DNA from 3 places in the Sphingopyxis sp. 550A genome. Region 3 is predicted to be linked to each of the others. Evidence: predicted binding sites of a transcription regulator. Region 3 holds the regulator's gene; each other region holds the start of a gene.

Region 1 (6,977 bases), 1.8 Mb from region 3:
GTCGATCGAAATGTTGAGCGCGACGATCCTGCACGCGTCATCTCGGTAGACGGGCCCCAGCGTGCGGCACGTCCAGCCGAATTTGCTGATACTGTGGTACCAGCCCGCCTCCGCAATCCCGACATAGTCGCTGATGCCATTGTGCAGGGCATGGTCGGCGAGCGCGGTCACGAGCTGGTTGCGGGCGTCGCGGCGCTCTGCGGGCGTCTGCGCGGGGTCGAGGCAGAAGCGGCTGATCTCCCACATTCTGGTGCCGGTCGGCGGGCCATCGGCGCAGAGGTGCGGATAGATGTCGCCGAGAAGGTGCGGCGCCGTGGTCGGCAGGAGGCGCGCCGAAGCGCGATGACGCAGATCGTCGGGGTCGAGCAGGATCAGATAGCGGGCGTCGGGCGTGTCGAACTGATCCAGCTCGAAACGGCCGTCGAGGACGGGCAAATCCCATTTGAGCTGGTCGATGAAGACCTGCTTTCGCGCGGCAAACATGCCGCGCAGCGCGGCATCCCCGGGCGCCATCGGCGCCCGCACGGATTGTTCGATCATGATGATTCCTTGGCTGTGGAGCCGGAATCAGACCATCGATCCTGCGCGGCGCCTATGCCCATTTCTGGGCAAGGATTTTGCGATTATGCGCGGCGCGTCAGTTCGGGCGCCACCAGTCGTAGATGTCCGAGAAGCCGATCAGCCCGTCGAACAGCGCGCACAGAATCAGCATCGAGCGGCAATGCACCGAATAGCGGTCGCGCGCCATCTTGAGGTGGCGCACGACCGTCTCTTCGCTGATCCCGAGAATATCGGCGATCTCGCCGGCGGTCTTGCCGCGCGCCGACCAGAGCACGCATTCGCGTTGCCGTTCGGTAAGCATCGGGCGTGGCCGTAAGGGAGAGGAGCCGATCAACTCGCGCGCCGAAGCGATGGCAATCGCGCCGAGGATTTCGGCGGCGTGGAGCATGTCCGCCGGAATGTCCGCATGCGGACGGACCGCGAAGGAACAGGTCCCCGACGCCTCGCCGGGCAGATGGCGGGGAACCGTGAAACCGTCACCGACGCCGCTCTCGCGTGCCACCGACAGCAATTGGCGATCGCCGCGGCTCAGCGGAATATAGCGATCGACGTGGCGCCATTCGAAGCCGGTCAGCGATCGCTCGCTGGCGCGGCGGATGGGATCTGTTCCGCTGAGATCGAAACCGACATAGACCTTGGCCCAGGCGTCGGGATAATTGTGCACGAGGATCGACGCCGGTTCGCCGGTTCCGCGCCGATCGAAGGCAAGCGCGAAATGGTCGAACCCCATTCGGCCCGCAGCCTTGGTCAGTGCGGCAAAGAGCTGCTCTTCTCGGTCTGCTCCGGTAAATTCCTGTGCGAGTTCCTCTGTCAGATAATAATGCTTCACGTCGTTCATCGGCCGCCGGCGCGTTCCCGACCCGCTCGCCTGCGGTCCGCTCCAACAATCGCCGCGGGCCTTTTCCTTTCGGCGCGGGCGAACGGGGGAATTTCCGACGGGTCCTCACGCCATGTCCGGCCGCTGTTTCCGCAGCCTGGCGCACGGCGATCGATCGGTGAGCAAGATGTAACAGGCTGATAATCCGGGTAAAGGCCCCCGTCCCGACAATCGGACCCGCTTCTGGATCTATTCCTGTCGGATATGACGGCTTGTCAGAGCAGCGACGGCGCGTCGGCGGGCGGCGCCTTACGGCTGAACCAGGGCACTTCAGTGCGCTCGACGGCGAGGCGATCGGCAGGATATTTTGCGACCAAGGCCATCGCCTCTTCGGCAGGTGCGTGAAGCCAGGCATCATGATCTTCGGGGTGCAAAATAACCGGCATGCGATCATGGATGTGGAACAGTTCCTCGGTCGCATCGACCATCACGCCGGTATAGCAATCACCCCATTCGTCGGTCGGTTGCCAGAGCCCCGCCCATGCGGCAAGCGGCTGGTCGGTGACGCTGATCCAGGTTCGCGTCATCTTGCCCTTCTCGCCTTCGGCTTCGGCGAAGGAGGTGAAAGGGATGAGGCAGCGATTGGCGGGGGCGGTGAACCAGGGGCGCCAGAAGGACATCAGCTTGTCGTCGCGCGCATTGTTGACCGGCTTCGGCTTGCTGGCCGGTTTCATATGTTTGAGGCGCACCGGGAAGCCCCAGGTCATGGCCTGAAGGATGCGTTCGCCGCCGTCCTGCCTCACCACGAAACCCTGTCCGCCGGGATAGACATCGCCGGGCGATGCGTTGGTGGCCTGCGGCCGACGCGATTTGAAATAGGATGCCACCTCGTCGACCGTCGAATTCAGCGTCACCAGGTTGCACATCGGGCGGCCCTTCGTCAGGCCGCTCCGAGCAGGTCGTCGAAATTCTGCTGGATCGGCGGCGTGATCCTGAAGCTATCCTTGGGGAAGGGCCGCAGCAAGTCCAGCGGTGGTCGCCTTCCCATCAGCCAGTCGAAAAGGTCGTCAGGATGAACCACCCCGACATGGCGGTCCTTATGATGGGCAAGATCGGCATAGGCGGGGACGGTGAGCGCCGCGAAACTGTCGGGCCAATCGCGGTTCCCGGGACGCCATGTTGCCGCGATGCATAGGAAGGGTTCGCCGATGAGGCTTGCCGAATAGACCGTCTTGCCGCGCTTCACCAGGCCGAACTCATTGGCAAGCAGCAGGCACGGACGGTCGATGATCGCGGTCTCGGACTTGAGCAGCGGGATCTGGAAGATGTCATGATCACGCGACGGCAGGCCCCAGTGAAGCTCCTTCTCGCGCTCCTGCTGTCCATCCCAGATCATCACGCGATGGCTCTTGCCAATGCCCACAAGGGCGTCGTCATTCTCGATGTCCATCGGACGGTCTCCTAGGCCCGGAAGCGGCTCAGCGCGCGCTTCCATTCGCGTTCGTCGGGCATGGGCAATTGGATATCGTCCTTGCTCGGCGCGACCAGTTCGAGCCGGATCGGCCGAATACGTTTGCCGGTCCGTGCCTTGCAGCGCGCGCACCAGAATTTCTCACGCGCCTTGCCAAGATCATCGTCCCACATCTTGCGCTGGAACTTCCACCACAGACCATAAGGATCGAAGGTCGCGCTATGGCCGCAGCGGCACACGGGCCTGACCGCCTGATACCATGCCGCCGCCTCGAACAGATGCGTCGCGCGCCGCCCGCCTTCTCTGGTCCAGCCGCCCACGTCACAGCGAAAGCCCGAGCTGGTCGATATGCGCGGGCTCGGGGCTTCCACCCACGCTCTCGACGATGACGCGGGCGAGCTCGAACGCCGCTTCGACGCGCATGTGACTTGTAGGTGCGGTGAGGCCCACGCGCGCCCAGCCGGGAGCGGCAAGCAGGGTTTCGGCGACTCGGGCGGTATCGATTCTGTCCATGCCCATATGAGAACATAGGAAGAACAACATGGCAAGCCCGCTGCGCACGGCTGGGCCTGTCCATGATCCCCGGTCCCGCGGCGGCAGGCCGCCGCGAGCGAGCGCGAGGGTTGCCGGACCGCGTGGCGGACGGAGTGCGGCGAGAGAGGCTCGCTGCCGGTCCGCTGCGGAGAAGCGAAATGAACCATCAAGCAAAGCCTTGCCGCCGCGGCAAAGATTCCGGGGGAAGGATCGCGGCATGAAACTCCTCACTCCCGACATCGCCGCCGCGCTCGCTGCCAATGCTGCCGCAAGGCACGATGCGATCGCGCGCGGCGCGCGCGAACCCGATCCCAAGCCCGTCGTGCGCTTCTTCAGCCCCGTCGGCGCCGCCACCTGGCTCGCAACCGAGATCGATGCCGACGGCATATTGTTCGGTCTTGCGGACCTGGGCTTCGGTTGTCCCGAACTCGGCAGTTTCTCGGCCACCGAACTCGAGGGGGTGCGCCTGCCCTTCGGGCTCGGCATCGAGCGCGACCTCCACTTCGAGGCACGCCATCCCCTGTCGGTCTATGCCGAAGCGGCGCGCGCGGCGGGCTCGATCATCCTTGGCGAGCAGCGCCTGCATGCAGCGGCGCGCCGGCTTTCGGGGCGGGGCTGAGGCCGCGGGCTTTTTCGGGGCAGCCGGCGGCGGCCCCGTTCGAGGAAGAGGGAAGCCGGGGCTTCATGACGGGTTTCAGGAGCCGGGAGAGTGTCTCTCGGCGGCCCGTCATGGAGAAGGCCCATGACCAAAGCGCTTCCGAAAATCACCCTCGCTCCATCGCGCGACATTCCCCTCGACCGCTTGCGCCTGTCGCAGGCCAATGTGCGGCGCGTGAAGGCAGGCGTATCGATCGATACGCTGGCGGCCGACATCGCCCGCCGCGGTTTGCTCCAGAGCCTCAATGTGCGTCCCCTGCTCGATGGGGAGGGGCAGGAAACGGGGCAGTTCGAAATTCCGGCCGGTGGCCGGCGCTTCCGCGCGCTCGAACTGCTGGCGAAACAGAAGAGGCTCGCGAAGGACGCGCCGATCCCCTGTGTCGTGGGCGGTGCGGCCAATGATGTGCTCGCAGAAGAGGACAGCCTCGCCGAGAACAGCTTTCGCGAGGCGCTGCATCCGCTCGATGAATTTCGCGCGATGCAGGCGATGGTCGAGAAGGACGCCGGCATCGAGGAAATCGCCGCGCATTTTCACACCACCCCCGCCGCAGTGCGCCAGCGCCTGAAGCTCGCCAGTGTCTCGCCCAGGCTGCACGCGCTTTACGCCGAAGAGGCGATGACGCTCGATCAACTCATGGCCTTCACCATCGCCGACGATCATGCGCGGCAGGAAGAGGTCTGGGAGCAGCTCGAGCATAGCTTCAACAAGTCGGCGACCTGGATCCGCCAGAAACTCACCGAGAACAGCGTTCGCGCGGGTGACAAAAGGGTCTGCTTCGTCGGTCTCGACACCTATCTCGAAGCGGGCGGCGGCATCGCGCGCGACCTGTTCGAATCCGATGGCGGCGGCTGGCTCACCGACCCCGCGCTTCTCGACCGGCTCGTCGATGCCAAGCTGAAAGCCGAGGGCGCGCGCATCCTCGCCGAGGGCTGGAAATGGGTGACGACCGCGATCGACCTGCCGTGGGACGCGACGCGCGGGTTTCGCGAGATCGACCGCGAAGAGGTCGCGATGACCGAAGCGGAAGCAGCCCGCGTCGCCGAGCTTGAAGCCGAAGGCGAGGAGCTCGGCGATGAATGGGCCGATGCGCACGACGTGCCCGACGAGGTGCATGCGCGGATCGAGGCGATCGATGCCGAACTCGGTGCTTTGGTCGACCGTCCGCTGATCTTCGCTCCTGAGGACATGGTGATGGCGGGGGCATTCGTCTCGCTCGACCGCGATGGGTCGGTGCGCGTCGAGCGCGGCTTCGTGAAGCCTGAGGATCAACTGCAGGGGGGACTCGGCGACGACAGCGCGTCGGGGCCGGGCGACACCACGCGCTCCACCGGCAGCGATGGCGAACCCGTGAAGGCTCAGGATGACGCCGAAGGTGCCGAAGAAGCGAGCGCGCTGCGCCCGCTCCCCGACCGTCTCGTCTCGGATCTCACGGCCTGGCGCACCCTCGCGCTGCAGGACAGGGTCGCTCAAGACCCGGCGCTCGCCTTCGCCGCCGTTCTCCACGTCCTCGTGCTGGGCTGTTTCTACAGCTTCAGCCGCGAATGCTGTGTCCAGATCGCGGCGAACCGGGTCTCCTTTTCCAACGCCCCGGGTGATTTGCGCGATTGCGCGCCCGCACAGGCGATCGACGCTCGCGCGGCGGCATGGAAGGAGCGTCTGCCGCAGTCGGACAAGGAAGTGTGGAGCTTTCTGCTCACTCTCGATGGGGAGGAGCAGTCGCAGCTCCTGGCGCATTGCGTGTCGCTCTGCGTCAACGCCCAGGCCGAAGTCGTTCCCAAATATGACAATGGCCGCATCTCGGCGCATGGCGTCGAGCGACGGATCGCCCACAGCCATATCCTCGCGCTGGCCGCGGGGCTCGATGTGCATGGCGCGGGGTGGCGGCCGACCGCGGCAGGCTATTTCAGCGGTGTGACCAAGCCGCAGATCCTCGCCGATGTCGCCGAGGCGCGCGGTGACGAAGCTGCCCGGATGATCGGCCATCTCAAGAAAGCCGACATGGCCCGCGAGGCCGAGCGGCTGGTCGAAGAAACGACCTGGCTCCCGGCGCCGATGCGAACGCCGGGTATGGACGACATCGATCCGGACGGCGGTAAAACGGCGGTGCCCGTCGATGCCGACGAGGGCGATCCTGGCGTCGCCGAACTGCCCGTCGCGGCCGAGTGAGCCATCTGGCGGGGGCGTAGCTCCCGCCAGATTTTCTTCACGGCGCAGCCGCATCCGGGAAAGTCGCCCTTTGACGGCTTGACGCGATCCGGGGCCGGTCACGGCCTTCAGTCCGGACGCTGACCCCGACCCTCGCTGACCCTGCGCCACCCCAACAGCAATGCAGCCCGCGCTCGCTCCTCTTTGGGGCATGCGCGCGGCTGCGCGGAGTCCCATCCATGGCACAGTTTCAAATCCTTTGCCCGCACTCGGAAGCCGAGTGGCGGCCGGTGACGATCGAATTCCTTTTCGCACCCAATGGCGACCAGCAATATCTCTGGTCCTCGTTCGACGAAGCCGAAGCCGCGCGGAAGCAGCTTCTCCTCCGCGCGCCCGATGCGCAGCTCCGTATCGCGCTCGCCGGCGCCGAAATCGGCGACGTCGACTGGCCGGTCCGCGAGAAATTGCGCTTCGCCGACGGCACCTATGCGCCGACGCCCTGGCATGAGGAGCCCTGGTATCAGGAGAAGCATGACGAGCATTTCTGCCATGTCTCGACCGAGCAGGCGGGCAAGATCGCTTTCACCGAGAATGCCGCGAAGGGTGAGGTCGACCGGCAGCTCGTCATGTCGCCGGGCCGCTATCTTCATCGCTTCTTTTCGGCCCATCTCGACAACAATGCGATCGAGGGCTGGTGCGCCCGGCTCTCGGTTCAGCTCGCGGAAGATGCGCTCAAGATCACGCAGGACGCCGACGAAATCGAGGAGGTTTATGTTGGCGGTCCCGGCAGC
Region 2 (6,977 bases), 1.9 Mb from region 3:
CTGACGGGGCTGGGAAGATCGCCCTGAAGGAGGATCGATGGACACTGGCCTTCATAATTGCCGAGGTTGGGCCTGTGCTGCGCATAGCCCGCGAGCGCCGCGAGTTCAGGCGGGAAATCTCTCGCGACGTGCGGCGGGTAGGCCAGCCACAGATTCTCGTAGGGCTTCAGCCATCCCAGGCTGTAGCTCACGAGCACGGCGCGCCGGACAGTCTCGCTGCGGTTCGCGCCGGCGCCATGGGCGGTCGATCCCAGAAAGCAGATCGCCGCGCCGGGTTCGCATTCGGCATATATCGGAGGGCCGGGATCCTCTTTGGCCATGCCGATGATGCCATGGCTTCCCGGATAGATTTCTGTCGCGCCATTGTCGCTGGTGAAGGGCGTGAGGGGCCAGAGGACATTCACCAGATATTCCTGGCTGCCGTCCGCCCCGCGCCACATGTCTTGGTCGCGGTGCGGGAACTGCCGCACTTCGCCGGGGTGGATCTCGATGGCTTGCGTGAGGTTGAGCTGGATGCGCTCGCATCCCGCCCCGAGGATCGCCTCCACGGCGCGAAGGATGACGGGATCGAGCACCAGATCGGCCATGTGCCGTGACCGCCGCAGCAAGCTGCCGAACCGTTTCGTTCGCCGCCCGTAGAAATCACCCTCACAAAAGGGCGTCTCGGCAAAGACCGGATCGAGATCCTTGGCGAGGGTATGCACAGGCGCCGTCGCCGCCCCATGCAGGATGCAATAGCCGTCGCGCTGGAGCTCGCCGACGAGGCGGCGTGCAAGAGCGGTATTGTCGATAGCCTTGCTCATGGCGCGAGCTCCCCGCTTTCGAGCCTCAGTCCGAGTGGCGCCCATGTACCCGTTCGCTGCAGACCGGGCAGCGTGTCCGCGTCGATCCGGATGCCGAACGCGAGGATCGGGCATGCCGCGTCGGGACGGGCGGGGCCGAGCGCGCGGCAGGACCAGCCGAAACCGCTGATCTTCGCGAACCATCGCGCCTCGGCGATCCCGACATATTCGCGGATCCCATGGTGAAGCGCATAGTCCGTGAGAGCGCTGACGAGCTGGTTGCGCGCATCGAGGCGCTCGGCCGCCGTTTGCGCCGGGTCGAGGCAGAAGCGGCTGATCTCCCATATGCTCTCGCCGGATGGCGCGCCATCGGGGCAGAGATGCGGATAGATATCGCCGAGAAGATGCGGCGCGGTGGTCGGCAGCAGGCGGGCCGACGCCCGGTGCCGCAGATCGTCGGGGTCGAGGAGGATCAGATATCGGGCGTGCGGATTATCGAACTGGTCGAGCTCGAAGCGCCCGTCGAGGGCGGGTAGATCCCATTTCAAGAGGTCGATGAAGACCTGTTTTCGGGCCGTGAACATGGCGCGCAGCGCCGCATCGCCGGGCGCAGTCTGCGCCCGCGTGGATTGATTGATCATGAGTCGTCCTTGGTTGCTGGAAGCCCGATTCAGACCATCAATCCCGCGGGGCGGCTATGCCCATTTCTGGGCAAGCCTTTCGCGTTTTGCGCGCCGGCTCAGTCGGGACGCCACCAGTCATAGACGTCGGAGAAGCCGATCAGGCCATCGAACAAGGCGCAGAGGATCAGCATTGAGCGGCAGTGGACCGAATAGCGGTCGCGCGCCATCTTGAGGTGACGCACCACCGTCTCCTGGCTGATGCCGAGAATGTCGGCGATTTCGCCCGCCGTCTTGCCGCGCGCCGACCAGAGCACACATTCGCGCTGCCGCTCGGTAAGCACCGATCGCGGCCGCGGTGCGGCCGTGCCCATCAGTTCGCGCGCCCTTGCAATCGCGATCGCCCCGACGATTTCGGCGACGTTGAGCATATGGCAAGGCATGTCGGCATGCGGGCCGACCGCGAAGGAGCAGGAGCCCATCGCTTCGCCGGGAAGATGGCGCGGCACGGTGAAGCCGTCCCCGACCCCGCTCTCGCGCGCGACGCTGAGCAATTGCCGGTCGCCGCGCGACAAGGGAATGTAGCGCCCGACGTCGCGCCATTCGAAACCGGTGATCGATCTTTCGCCGGCACGCCGGATCGGGTCGGTCGTGCTGAGGTCGAGGCCGACATAGAGCTTCGCCCAAGCGTCCGGGTAGTTATGGACGAGCAGCGACGCGGCCTCGCCGCCGCGCCGGTCGAAGGCCAAGGCGAAATGGTCGAACCCCATGCGGCCCGCCGCCTTCGCAAGCGCTGCGAACAGCTGGTCTTCCTGTGCTGCGCCGGAAATTTCTTCGGCAAGTTCCTCCGTCAAATGAAAATGCTTCACGTCGATCATCGGCCGCTGACGCGTTCCCGACCCGCTGCCCGCGGTCCGCTCCTTCGGGTCGAACGCCGCCGGTTCCTCTCCGGGACGCGCGAGGGTTGGACAAGTCTCCGACGGGTCCTGATATCGCGCGGCGGACTGCTGTCGTCGCTGCCTCGGCGCGGCAATCTATCGGTTCTGACGGTCTAACATCCGGATAAGTCGCGTAAAGCCTGCGGGGGCGGGAGATGGAACCACTTTGACACGTCATTCGCCTGACGGGCGTGCGCTGTGACTTCCCAAGCTGCCTGGCGATGCCGTCAGTTCCCGGTGAGCGACCGGACCGCGCCGATGATCCCGGCGATGAAGGAGCCCGCCACCAGCGCTGCCGCGAGCCAGAACTCGATCGCAAGCGCGCGGCGCCTCCATTTGGGTTCATCGGTCATCGGGGCATCACGGGAAAAGGCCGGGCGCTTCGGCCGGCGGTGCTTTGCGGCTGAACCAGGGAATGTCGGTGCGTTCGACGGCAATCAGGTTGGCGGGATATTTCGCGACCAGCTTCATCGCCTCTGCGGCTCCCGCGCGGAGCCATCGGTCATGATCCGCCGCGTGCAGGATGACCGGCATGCGGTCGTGGATATGGAAAAGCTCGTCGGTCGCATCGACCATCACCATCGTATAGCAGTCGCCCCATTCGTCGCTCCGGCGCCAGAGGCCGGCGCAGGCGGCGAGCGGCTGATCGGTCACGCTCAGCCATGTCCGGGTCATCTTGCCCTTCTCGCCTTCGGCCTCGGCGAAGGCCGTGAAAGGAATGAGGCAGCGCTGCGCCGGATTGGTGAACCAGGTGCGCCAGAAGCTCATCAGCTTGTCGTCGCGCGCATTGTTGACGGGCTTGGGCTTGCTCGTCGGTTTCATATGCTTGAGCCGCACCGGAAATCCCCAGGTCATGGCCTCGAGTGCGCGCGCACCGCCATCGTCGCGAACGACGAACCCTTGGCCACCCGGATAGACGTCGCCGGGCTGCGCGTTGGTGAGCGGTCGGCGCCCGCCGAAGGCTGATGCGACCTCGGCGACCGATGCCTTGAGCGTGACGAGATTGCACATAACGGCGCCTCCTTCCGGTTTTTCCGGTCAGGCCGCTCCCAATAGCTCGTCGAAATTCTGCTGGATCGGCGGCATGATGTTGAAGCTGTTCTTGGGGAATGGCCGCAATATGTCCAGCGCCGGCCGCGTCCCCATCAACCAGTCGAACCAGTCTTCGGGACGGACCACGCCAATATGGCGATCCTTGTGCGGGGCAAGATCGTCATAGGCCGGCACGGTGAGCGCGGCGAAACTCTCGGGCCACAGCCGATGCGCCGGGCGCCAGACGGCGGCGATGCAGAAGAAGGGCTCGTCGGTGATCAGGCTCGCGGCATAGACGGTCTTGCCGCGCTTCACGAGGCCGAACTCATTCGCGAGCAGCAGGCACGGCCTGTCGATGATCGCGGTCTCGGATTTGAGCAGCGGAATCTGGAAGATATCGGCGTCGCGCGAAGGCAGGCCCCAGAGCATTTCCTTCTCGCGCTCGCGCTGGCCGTCCCACACCATCACGCGATGGATCTTGCCGATGCCGACGAGCGCGTCGTCCGTTTCGATTTCCATGGTCGTCAATCCTCATGCACGGAAGCGGCTAAGCGCGCGCTTCCATTCGCGTTCGTCGGGCATGGGCAACGCGATATCGTCGGGACCGGGATCGACCAGCTCGATCCGCACCGGGCGGACACGCTTGCCGGTCCGGGCGCCGCAGCGGACGCACCAGAATTTCTCCCGCGCCTTGCCAAGATCATCGTCCCACATCCGGCATTGGAAGCGCCACCAGATTCCATAGGGGTTGAAGGTCGCGCTGTGCCCGCAGCGGCAAACGGGCTTGATCGCCCGGAACCATGCGGCCGCCTCGAAAATATGGGTCGCGCGGGGCTGCCCGTCCTTTGTCCATCCGCCCACGTCACAGCGAAAGCCCGAGCTGGTCGGGGCTCGCCGGCTCTGCCCCCGCGCGGACGCTCTCGACGATCGCGCGCGCGAGCTCGAACGCGGCCTCGACCCGGATGTGGCTCGTCGGTGCGGTGATGCCGACGCGCGCCCAGCCCGGAGCGGAAAGGATGGTCTCGGCGACTCGGGCGGTATCGATTCTGTCCATGCCCTTATGAGAACATATGATGAACATTTTGACAAGCTGCAGGCGATGAGGTCAGGGCAGCGCCAGCGCGCGTCAGCCGTGCGGCGGCGCGGCCGCCGCACGCGAGGCCGAGGAGCGCCCGGAAACCGGGACGGATCGGGCGCGGCGAGAAAGGCTTGCCGCCGGTCCGCGGAGACCCAAGTCATGAAACTTTTGACCCCCGCGCTCGAGACGCAGCTACGCGCCAATCTCGCCGCCCGGATCGAGGCGGCCGCTGAGGGGCGGTGCGAACCCGATCCGCCGCCAGTCGTTCGCCTGTTCAGCCCCGTCGGCGCAGCGACCTGGCTGGCGACCGAGAGGACGCCGACGGCATTTTCTTCGGTCTGGCCGACCTCGGCTTCGGCTGCCCCGAGCTCGGCAGCTTCGCGCTTGCCGAACTCGAGGCTGCGCGGTTGCCGTTCGGCCTTTCCATCGAACGCGACCTCCATTTCACCGCAAGCCATCCGCTCTCGGCCTATGCCGAGGCGGCGCGCCAGGCCGGATCGATCATAATGGGCGAGCACAGGCTGCGCCGCGCCGCCAGCCGGCTTTCAGGACGCGGCTGATGCGCTCCGACGGACGCCGGGGCCGCCGCGAAGCGGCCCCGGGAGGAAGAGGAGGGCTGGCGCCCCGTGACGGGTTCAGAAGCCGGGAGAGTGTCTCGCGGCGGCCTGTCATGGGGAAAGCCATGGCACAGTTCCAGATCCTGTGTCCGCACTCGGATAGCGAGTGGCGGCCGATCACTGCCGAATTCCGGTTCGCGCCTGCGGACGACCAGCAATATCTCTGGTCATCCTTCGAGGAAGCCGAGGCGGCCCGGCAACAGCTGCTCCTGCGCGCCCCCGATGCCCGGCTCCGCGTCGCGCTCGCGGGCTCGGATATCGGCGATGTCGAATGGGAGGTCCGCGAGAAGCTTCGCTTTGCGGACGGCAGCTATGAACCCACGCCCTGGCATGGCGAGCCTTGGTATCAAGCCAAGCATGCCGAGCACTTTTGTCATATCTCGACCGAGCAGGCGGGCAAGATCGCCTTCACCGAAAATTCCGCCAAGGGACAGCTCGACCGGCAACTGGTCATGTCGCCGGGTCGCTACCTGCGTCGCTACTTCTCGGAGCATCTCGACAATGAGGCGATCGAAGGCTGGTGCGCCCGGCTCTCGGTGCAACTCGCGGAAGATGCGCTCAAGATCACTCAGGATGCCGACGAAATCGAAGAGGTCTTTGTCGGCGGTCCCGGCAGCTGCATGTCGCACGACGCGAGCGACTTCGACAGTTTCTGCCACCCGGTGCGGGTCTACGCCGGGCCTGATACCGCGCTCGCCTATATCGGCGCCCGCGACGATGCCCGGGCGCGCAGCGTCGTGTGGCCCGAGCTCAAAATCTATACCAGCATCTATGGCGATGTATCGCGCCTCAAGCTGCTGCTCGAAAATGCGGGCTATGCGAAGGGCAGCCTCAACGGCGCGCGCATCCGGCGTCTCCTCGACGGGGACAGCTACGTCGTTCCCTATATCGATGCGGGCGATGACCTTGCCGACGACGGCGAACATCTCGTCATCGGCCATGGCAGCATTCCGTCCGAAAATACGAACGGCCTCGGCGATCGCTGCTGGTATTGTCCCCGGTGCGACCACGACACGAGTTCGCACGACATCGTCTTTTACCGGGACGGTTCGTCCGAAGAATGGTGTTACAATTGCTTCACCGATCACTCGGTGTTCTGCGCCCATAATGAGCGCAGCTATAGCGATTCCGAGACTTTCATCACCGTGCTTGCCGATGGCGACGAGCATGACGTGCTCGAAGAGGATGTCGAATCCTTCGGCGCCGTCTATCTCGAAGATCGCGGCGAATGGTGGCTCTCGAGCAGCTGCCGGCAATGCGATGCGTCGGGCGAATGGTTCCATGCCGCCGATCTCACCGAATATCACGGCGAATGGCTCTGCGCCGATTATCTGCCCGAGCCGTTCAACGACGACGACCCGTCGCTCTCCAACGCTCATGTCCTCGCCCGCGACTGGTTCCGGTACGAAATGGACACGATCGAAATCGAGGTCGCCAAATGGCAGGCCGCCGGCGAGCGGGCGCGGGGCGATCGTCTGAGGCGCGAACAGGAAGCGGCCGACCGCCTTCGCATCCACGCCTTGCACATACCGCCTCCCCAGCCGTGCAGCTGCACATGCGCCGACCATCATTCCCCCGACACGCCGCGTCTGATCGAGAGTGTCGTTCCTGCTGCCGCCGCAGCCTTGGCGGTGACCGCCGCCCCTTGCCAGACTGGAGCCTGACCCATGACCTATGAACTGACGGGCCGCGCCGGCCTCCTCGAAATCCTGTCCTGGGCGCGGCCGCACGACAGTGCGACCGAACGCGCTTTCTGCCGAGAATATCTCGATCCGATCCCGGGCATGCGCGCCGACGGCTTCGGCAACCGGATAGTCGCGATCGGCGATCAGCCGCGAACCTTGTGGAGCTGCCATGTCGACACGGTCGCGGCGGCCGGCGGCCACCAGGCTGTGGGCGTCGACGAATAT
Region 3 (6,977 bases):
GCCCATCTCGTCGCGATAGGCATCGACGCCGAGCGCGCCGTGGCGCTTCGACAGCTTCGCGCCATCGGCGCCGTGGATCAGCGGGACATGCGCATAGACGGGCTCGCGCCATTCCATCGCGCGGATCAGCGCAAGTTGCCGGAAGGCGTTGTTGAGATGGTCGTCGCCGCGGATGACGTGGGTGATCCCCATGTCATTGTCGTCGACGACGACGCTGAGCATATAGGTCGGCGTGCCGTCGCTGCGCAGCAGGATGAAATCGTCGAGTTCGGCATTCTGGACGGTAACGTCGCCCTGCACGCGGTCGCGGATCGTGACTTCGCCGTCCTGCGGCGCGCGCAGGCGGATGACGTGCGGGGCCGCGGGGTCGCCGTCGTTGCGGTCGCGCCACGGGCTGCGGACGCGGAAGGGGACGCGCTTTTCCTGCGCTTCGGCGCGCATCGCCGCGAGTTCGTCCTGCGTCAGGTAGCAGCGATAGGCCGCGCCCCTGGCGAGCAGGTCGTGCGCGACCTCGGCATGGCGCGGCGCGCGCGCGAACTGGAAGACGGCATCGCCGTCCCAATCGAGATCGAGCCATTTCATCCCGTCGAGAATCGCGTCGATTGCGGCGTCGGTCGAGCGCGCGCGATCGGTATCCTCGATGCGAAGCAGGAACTTGCCGCCATGGTGGCGCGCGAACAGCCAGTTGAACAGCGCGGTGCGCGCACCGCCGATGTGCAGATATCCGGTCGGGGAGGGGGCGAAGCGCGTCACCACGTCGGCGCCCGTTGCCTCGGGGGTCGCTTCTGCCAGATTGGTCGGGTTTTCGGTTGCCACTGCGGCCTCTTTCACTCAATTTGCCGTTCCGGTCAGGGGGATCGGGACGGAGGATCGGGGCAGCCCCTAGCATGGCGGCAAGGTCGCTTCAAACGCCCATGTTCGCGCACGCGATTACGGTCCTCCGTGGGCTTCCGGAGCGCGCCGAGGCATGGCTCGATGTCGAGCGCGAGCGGATCGGGCTCTGGCTTCCAGTCGCGTTCGGCGCCGGGATCGCCGCCTGGTTCGCCATGCCGACGATGATGCAGTGGATCGGGTTGCTTTTCCTGCTCGCCGCAGGAGCGCTTGTCGGGGTGCTGACGGGGTGGCAGCGACGGTCGGGCCGTATCGCGGTGGTCGGCTGTGCGGTGATGGCGGCAGGGCTGCTGCTGATCTGGGCACGCGCGGCGTGGGTCGCGGCGCCGGTGCTCGCGCAACCCGCGGTGACCGCCTTTTCGGCCAGGGTCGAAGCGGTCGAGCCGCAGCCCGCGCGCGAGCAGGTGCGGCTCATCGTCCGCCCGCTACGGCGGCCCGACCTGCCGCCGCGGGTCCGGCTGACGCTTCGCGGCGATGGCGGCAGCATCGCGCCGGGCGAATTCATCGGGCTCCGCGCGCGGCTGATGCCGCCACCGACGGCGAGCCTGCCGGGTGGATATGATTTTGCGCAGCGGGCGTGGTTCGACCGGATCGGCGCGGTCGGGACGGTGCTCGGCGATGTCGCGCGGTCGCCCGGAGAGCAGCACGGTAGCCAGCCGTTGCGCGCGCGGCTCAGCGCGCATATCCACGAACAGGTCGCGGGATCGCCGGGCGGGATCGCGGCGGCGCTGGTCACCGGCGATCGCGGCGCGATATCGCCCGAGGATGACGAGGCGATGCGCCGCGCAGGGTTGGCGCACCTGCTGTCGATCAGCGGGCTGCATGTGACCGCGGTGATCGGCTTTGCGATGCTCGTCGCGATGCGGCTGTTCGCACTCAGCGGGCGGCTGGCGCTGGCGGGATATGTGCTGCCGATCGCCGCCGCGGCGGGCGCGCTGGCGGGGGCAGGCTATACGTGGCTCGCGGGCGCCGAAGTGCCGACGCTGCGTTCGCTGATCGCGGCGCTGCTCGTCCTTGTCGCTTTTCTGATGGGGCGCGAGGCGTTGACGTTGCGGCTTGTGGCGGCAGGCGCGCTGATCGTGCTGTTATGGCGTCCCGAATCGCTCGCGGGGCCGAGTTTTCAGCTCAGCTTCGCGGCGGTGACTGCGCTCGTCGCGCTTCACGAAAGCCCGGCGATGCAGCGCTTCCTCGCGCGCCGCGACGAAGTGCTGCCGCTGCGATGGGGGCGGGCGCTGGCGGGATTGCTGATCACCGGGCTGGTGGTCGAACTGGCGCTGGCGCCGATCGCACTGTTTCATTTCCACAAGGCGGGGCTTTACGGCGCGCTCGCCAATGTCGTGGCGATCCCGCTCACGACCTTCGTCATCATGCCGATGGAGGCGGCGGGGCTGCTGTTCGATAGCGTCGGGTTCGGCGCGCCCTTCTGGTGGGTGGCCGATCACGCGCTGCGCCTGCTCATCGCGCTTGCGCACGCGGTGGCCGACACGCCGGGGGCGGTCGCGACGCTGCCGAGCTTTCCGCGTTGGGGCTTCGCGCTGACCGTTGGCGGCGGGCTCTGGATCCTGATCTGGCGGACGCGCTGGCGTTGGGCGGGGGCGGTGCCGCTAGCGATCGGGATCGCGGCGTTGCTCGCGCAGCCGCGCCCCGATCTGCTCGTCACCGGCGACGGGCGCAACATCGCGGCGGCGGTGCCCGGCGGCGGCTATGCGCTGCTGCGCGACCGCGCGGGCGATTTCGTGCGCGATGCGATGAGCGAGGCGGCGGGGATCGACGCGCCGCTGAGCGCGCTCGCCGATCTCGACCATGTCGAATGCAACGCCGATTTCTGTCGCTGGCATCAGGGCGCCGACGGCGTGCAACGCGTCATCCTCGCCTCGCGGGGCCGTGACCGGATCGAGGGCGCCGAGATGGCGGCCGCCTGCGCCGCGGCCGATGTCGTGATCAGCGATCGCTGGCTGCCGCGCGAATGCATCGGGCGCTGGCTGACGATCGACCGCGACAGTCTGGCGCAAAGCGGCGGGCTGGCGATCTACCTGGGGAGCAGGCCGCGAGTCGTCGCCGCGCTACGCGCGGGCGACGAGCATCCGTGGCGCCGCCCCGACCAGCTCAGTGGTAACGACGAAGCAGTCCCGAAAGACGCCCTTGCACCATGACGCGCCCGGCTTCGTAGCGCTGCGGCTCATAGGCGCTGTTGGCGGGATCGAGCCGGATCATCTTACCCTCGCGGCGGAAAAATTTGAGCGTCGCGTCCTGCCCGTCGACCAGCGCGACGACGATGTCACCCTCGCGCGCGGTGTCGGCTTTCTGGATCAGCGCATAATCGCCGTCGAAGATGCCCGCCTCGACCATCGAGTCGCCCGACACTTCGAGCGCATAATGCTCGCCCGCGCCGAGCAGCGCGGCGGGAACCGCGAGCTGGTTGTGATCCTCGAACGCCTCGATCGGTACGCCCGCAGCGATCTTGCCGTGCAGCGGCACCTCAATGATGTCGTTCGCGGCGATCGGGCGCAGCGCGGGGGCGGGCTTGCGCAGCGGGACGATATTGTCGCGCTCGCTTACGACGGGAGCCTTGGCGCCTTCGGGGGTCTTGAGCACCTCCAGCGCGCGGGCGCGATTGGGGAGGCGGCGGAGAAAACCCCTTTCTTCCAAAGCGCTTATCAGGCGATGGATACCCGATTTCGACTTGAGGCCGAGCGCTTCCTTCATCTCCTCGAACGACGGCGAGATCCCGCTCGCGTCGAGGCGCTGTTGGATGAAGTGGAGCAGTTCATGCTGCTTGGCGGTCAACATCGCTTGTTCTCCATGATGCCCCGAATGGACCGGGCGCCGGACATAGGGAGAACGATAGTGGAACAAATCGGAACTTGTCAAGCGATGTCGATATAATCGGCCAGTTCGCCGGTGGCTTTGGCGGGTGCGCCGATCTCGCGGATCAGCAGCGCGTCGGCTTCGGCGAGCGGGAAGGTGCGGCCGCTGTCCTGCCCATCGAACAGCATGAGGCGCTCGCCGTCGCGGCGCGCGCGCAGATAGTCGCGCCGCGCGCCGCCGGGGCCAAGCGCGGTCGCGAGTGGCGCTCGCCGGATTCCGGGCAGTGGGTCGCGCGCGCCGGCGAGATGGCGGACGAGCGGGAGCAGGAACAGGGTCGCGGTGACGAAAGCCGACGATGGATTGCCGGGCAGACCGAGCAGCAGCGCGTCGCCGATGCGACCCGCGATCAGCGGCTTGCCCGGCTTCATCGCGATCTTCCAGAAATCGACGCGCCCGCCCGCATCTTCGAGCGCGCCGCGGATATGGTCATGATCGCCGACTGACGCGCCGCCGACGGTGACGATGACGTCGTGACGTCGCGCCAGATCCTTGAGAACACGCGCGATCATCGTCCGGTCGTCGCGCATGTGCAGCGGCAGGCCGACGTCGGCGGGTTCGCGCGCGAGCAGCGCCGCGAGCATCGGGCCGTTGCTGTCGGGAATCTGGCCGGGTGCGAGCGTGCGGCCCGGCTGCACCAGTTCGTCGCCGGTGGTCATGATCGCGACGCGCGGGCGCGCACCGACCGCAAGCTGCGCTGTGCCGCCCATGATCGCGGCGGCAATCGCGCCCGGGGTCAGGCGCGTTCCGGCGGCGAGGAGTCGGTCGCCCGCGGCGAAATCGCTCGCGCGGGGGCGAATATGCTGGCCGCGCGCCGGCGCATCGCCGGTCAGAGTGAGCACTGTCTCCTCGGTGGCGGCATTTTCCTGGATGAGGATAGTGTCGGCGCCATCGGGAAGCATGGCGCCGGTGAAGATGCGCGCCGCCTGGCCCGCGCCGAGCGGTGCGGACGGCGCGGCGCCTGCGGCCACCTCGCCGGTGATCCGCCATGGGCCGGGAAGATCGTCGAAGCGGATCGCATAGCCGTCCATCGCCGACAGCGGCGCCGCGGGCTGGTCGCGTTCGGCCGCGATGTCCTGTGAAAGATAGCGGCCAAGAGCTTCCGAAAAAGCGATAGTTTCCGGCGCGAGCGGCGGGCGCAAGGCGAGCAGGCGCGCCTGTGCCTCCTCGACGGCAAGCAGGCCGTTCATGCGGCGCGCCAGTCGCCCGAGCGGCCGCCGCTCTTTTCGAGCAGACGGATATCGCTGAGGATCATCGCGCGGTCGAGCGCCTTCGCCATGTCGTAGAGCGTCAGCAGCGCGACCGAGACGGCGGTGAGCGCCTCCATCTCGACCCCGGTCGGGCCGGTCGTTTCGGCCGTGGCGCGGACCGAAACGCCGGTGTCTTCCCAGTCGAATTCGACCGAAACCTTGGTGAGGGCGAGCGGATGGCAGAGCGGGATCAGGTCGGACGTGCGTTTCGCGGCCATGATGCCCGCGATCCGCGCGGTCGAAAGGACGTCGCCCTTGGGCGCGTTGCCGCTGCGGATCGCGCTCAGTGCCTCGGCCGACATGGCGATGCGACCGCTCGCGACGGCACGGCGCCGGGTGGCGGGCTTGGCGCCGACATCGACCATATGCGCTGCGCCGCTGTCGTCGAGGTGAGTCGGTTTGCTGGTCATCGGAGGCGAGCCAAGCAAGGTGGGGCGGGGAAGGCAAGGGGGATGGTGGGTTTCGGCCGGAAGCGGACGCTTCTCTCCCCTCCCGCAGGCGGGAGGGGGCGGGGGTGGGCAGCGACGTCGCGATGGCCCACCCCGCTGCGACTAACGAACAAGTTCGTAAGTCTCGCTGCCCCTCCCGCTTGCGGGAGGGGAAAGTAGCGCCATCCTTCAACGACCGCTTCCCACCCCACAGCGGAAATGTCGCTTTACCCGTTCAGGAGTGCCTTTGTCGCCGCCTCGACATCCGCCTGGCGCATCAGGCTTTCGCCGACGAGGAAGGCGTGGACGCCGCTTTGCGAGAGGCGGTGGCAGTCGGCGTGGGTGGCGATGCCGCTTTCGCCGACGAGAAGCGTGCCGGGCGGCACGCGTTTCGCCAGCCGCTCGGTTACCGCAAGATCCGTCTCGAAGGTCTTGAGATCGCGGTTGTTGACTCCGATCAGGCGCGAGCGCAGCCGCGTCAGCGCGCGGTCGAGTTCGGTTTCGTCGTGCACCTCGACGAGAACGTCCATGCCGCGCTCGATCGCCGCTTCCTCGATCTCGCGCATCGCGCCGTCGTCGAGCGCGGCGACGATGATCAGGATCGCGTCGGCGCCGATCGAGCGCGCTTCGGCGACCTGCCACGGGTCGATCATGAAATCCTTGCGGAGAACGGGAAGGTCGCACGCGGTGCGTGCCGCGATCAGAAATTCCTCATGCCCCTGAAAATAAGGCGCGTCGGTGAGCACCGACAGGCAGGCCGCGCCGCCCGCGGCATAGGCGCGGGCGTGTTCGGCGGGATTGAAATCTTCCCTTATCAATCCCTTGGACGGCGAGGCTTTCTTGATCTCTGCGATCAGGCCGAAGCCGCCCGCGCTGATCTTTGCCCGCAGCGCCGCGGTAAAGCCGCGCGGGGCGCCGGCGTCGATGCCGTCGAGGTCGGCGATCGAATAGGCCTGACGGCGTTGCGCCACTTCCTGCGCTTTGGTCGCGAGAATTTCGATGAGCTTGTTCATTTATAGGCGATCCAGCAATTGAGCAGGGCGTTGGCGAGCCCCTTGTCGATCGCTTCCGCAGCTTCCTCGACGCCGTCCGCGAGCGTTTCGGCGGCGCCCGCGACGACCAGCGCTTCGGCGGCATTGTAGAGCACCGCGTCGCGATAGGCGCCGGGCTCGCCCAGCAGCAGCGCGCGGAGCGCCGCCGCGTTCGCCGCTGCGTCGCCGCCGCGGATGGCGGTGATCGGATGGTTGGGAAGACCGGCGTCGGCGGCGGTGCTGCGCTGCATCCGTACGCCCTCGCGGGTGACCACCGCGACCTCGTTGCCGCCGGCGAGCGACAGTTCGTCGAGCCCTTCGTCGCCCGAAATCACGCGCGAATGATCGGTGCCGAGCCGGTGCAGCGCCTCGGCATAGACGGCGACATAGGCGGGACGCGCGATGCCGACGAGCTGGCGCGAAACGCGCGCGGGGTTGGCGAGCGGGCCCATCAGGTTGAAGATGGTGCGCTGCCCGATCGCCTTGCGGATCGGCTGGATACGCTTCATCGC

The links. The regulator LexA, encoded in region 3, represses DNA repair genes until DNA is damaged. The targets are predictions, from matches to a motif close to GTTCCNCNCTTGTTCT.
Region 1: a site for LexA is predicted at 3,372-3,387, ahead of ACVENA_RS21500 (DUF6771 family protein). Genes of this name have one in related genera too.
Region 2: a site for LexA is predicted at 4,436-4,451, ahead of ACVENA_RS16655 (DUF6771 family protein). Genes of this name have one in related genera too.

Annotation. Positions count from the first base shown of each region.
Region 1 is NZ_CM131615.1:4,431,755-4,438,731, forward strand. It holds gene ACVENA_RS21475 (acyl-homoserine-lactone synthase) at 1-540, opposite strand, end outside; gene ACVENA_RS21480 (autoinducer binding domain-containing protein) at 638-1,399, opposite strand; gene ACVENA_RS21485 (SOS response-associated peptidase family protein) at 1,654-2,304, opposite strand; gene ACVENA_RS21490 (hypothetical protein) at 2,319-2,828, opposite strand; gene ACVENA_RS21495 (hypothetical protein) at 2,840-3,169, opposite strand; gene ACVENA_RS21500 (DUF6771 family protein) at 3,171-3,362, opposite strand; gene ACVENA_RS21505 (DUF2958 domain-containing protein) at 3,601-4,002, shown strand; gene ACVENA_RS21510 (ParB/RepB/Spo0J family partition protein) at 4,126-6,207, shown strand; gene ACVENA_RS21515 (hypothetical protein) at 6,426-6,977, shown strand, end outside.
Region 2 is NZ_CM131615.1:3,433,419-3,440,395, reverse strand. It holds gene ACVENA_RS16690 (phytanoyl-CoA dioxygenase family protein) at 1-803, opposite strand, end outside; gene ACVENA_RS16685 (acyl-homoserine-lactone synthase) at 800-1,423, opposite strand; gene ACVENA_RS16680 (LuxR family transcriptional regulator) at 1,522-2,280, opposite strand; gene ACVENA_RS16675 (hypothetical protein) at 2,568-2,693, opposite strand; gene ACVENA_RS16670 (SOS response-associated peptidase) at 2,701-3,351, opposite strand; gene ACVENA_RS16665 (hypothetical protein) at 3,379-3,891, opposite strand; gene ACVENA_RS16660 (hypothetical protein) at 3,904-4,233, opposite strand; gene ACVENA_RS16655 (DUF6771 family protein) at 4,235-4,426, opposite strand; partial or broken gene ACVENA_RS16650 (DUF2958 domain-containing protein) at 4,610-5,010, shown strand; gene ACVENA_RS16645 (hypothetical protein) at 5,133-6,731, shown strand; gene ACVENA_RS16640 (M28 family peptidase) at 6,735-6,977, shown strand, end outside.
Region 3 is NZ_CM131615.1:1,568,495-1,575,471, forward strand. It holds gene gltX (glutamate--tRNA ligase) at 1-816, opposite strand, end outside; gene ACVENA_RS07605 (ComEC/Rec2 family competence protein) at 915-3,044, shown strand; gene lexA (transcriptional repressor LexA) at 2,998-3,681, opposite strand; gene ACVENA_RS07615 (molybdopterin molybdotransferase MoeA) at 3,759-4,946, opposite strand; gene moaC (cyclic pyranopterin monophosphate synthase MoaC) at 4,943-5,416, opposite strand; gene trpC (indole-3-glycerol phosphate synthase TrpC) at 5,662-6,447, opposite strand; gene trpD (anthranilate phosphoribosyltransferase) at 6,444-6,977, opposite strand, start outside.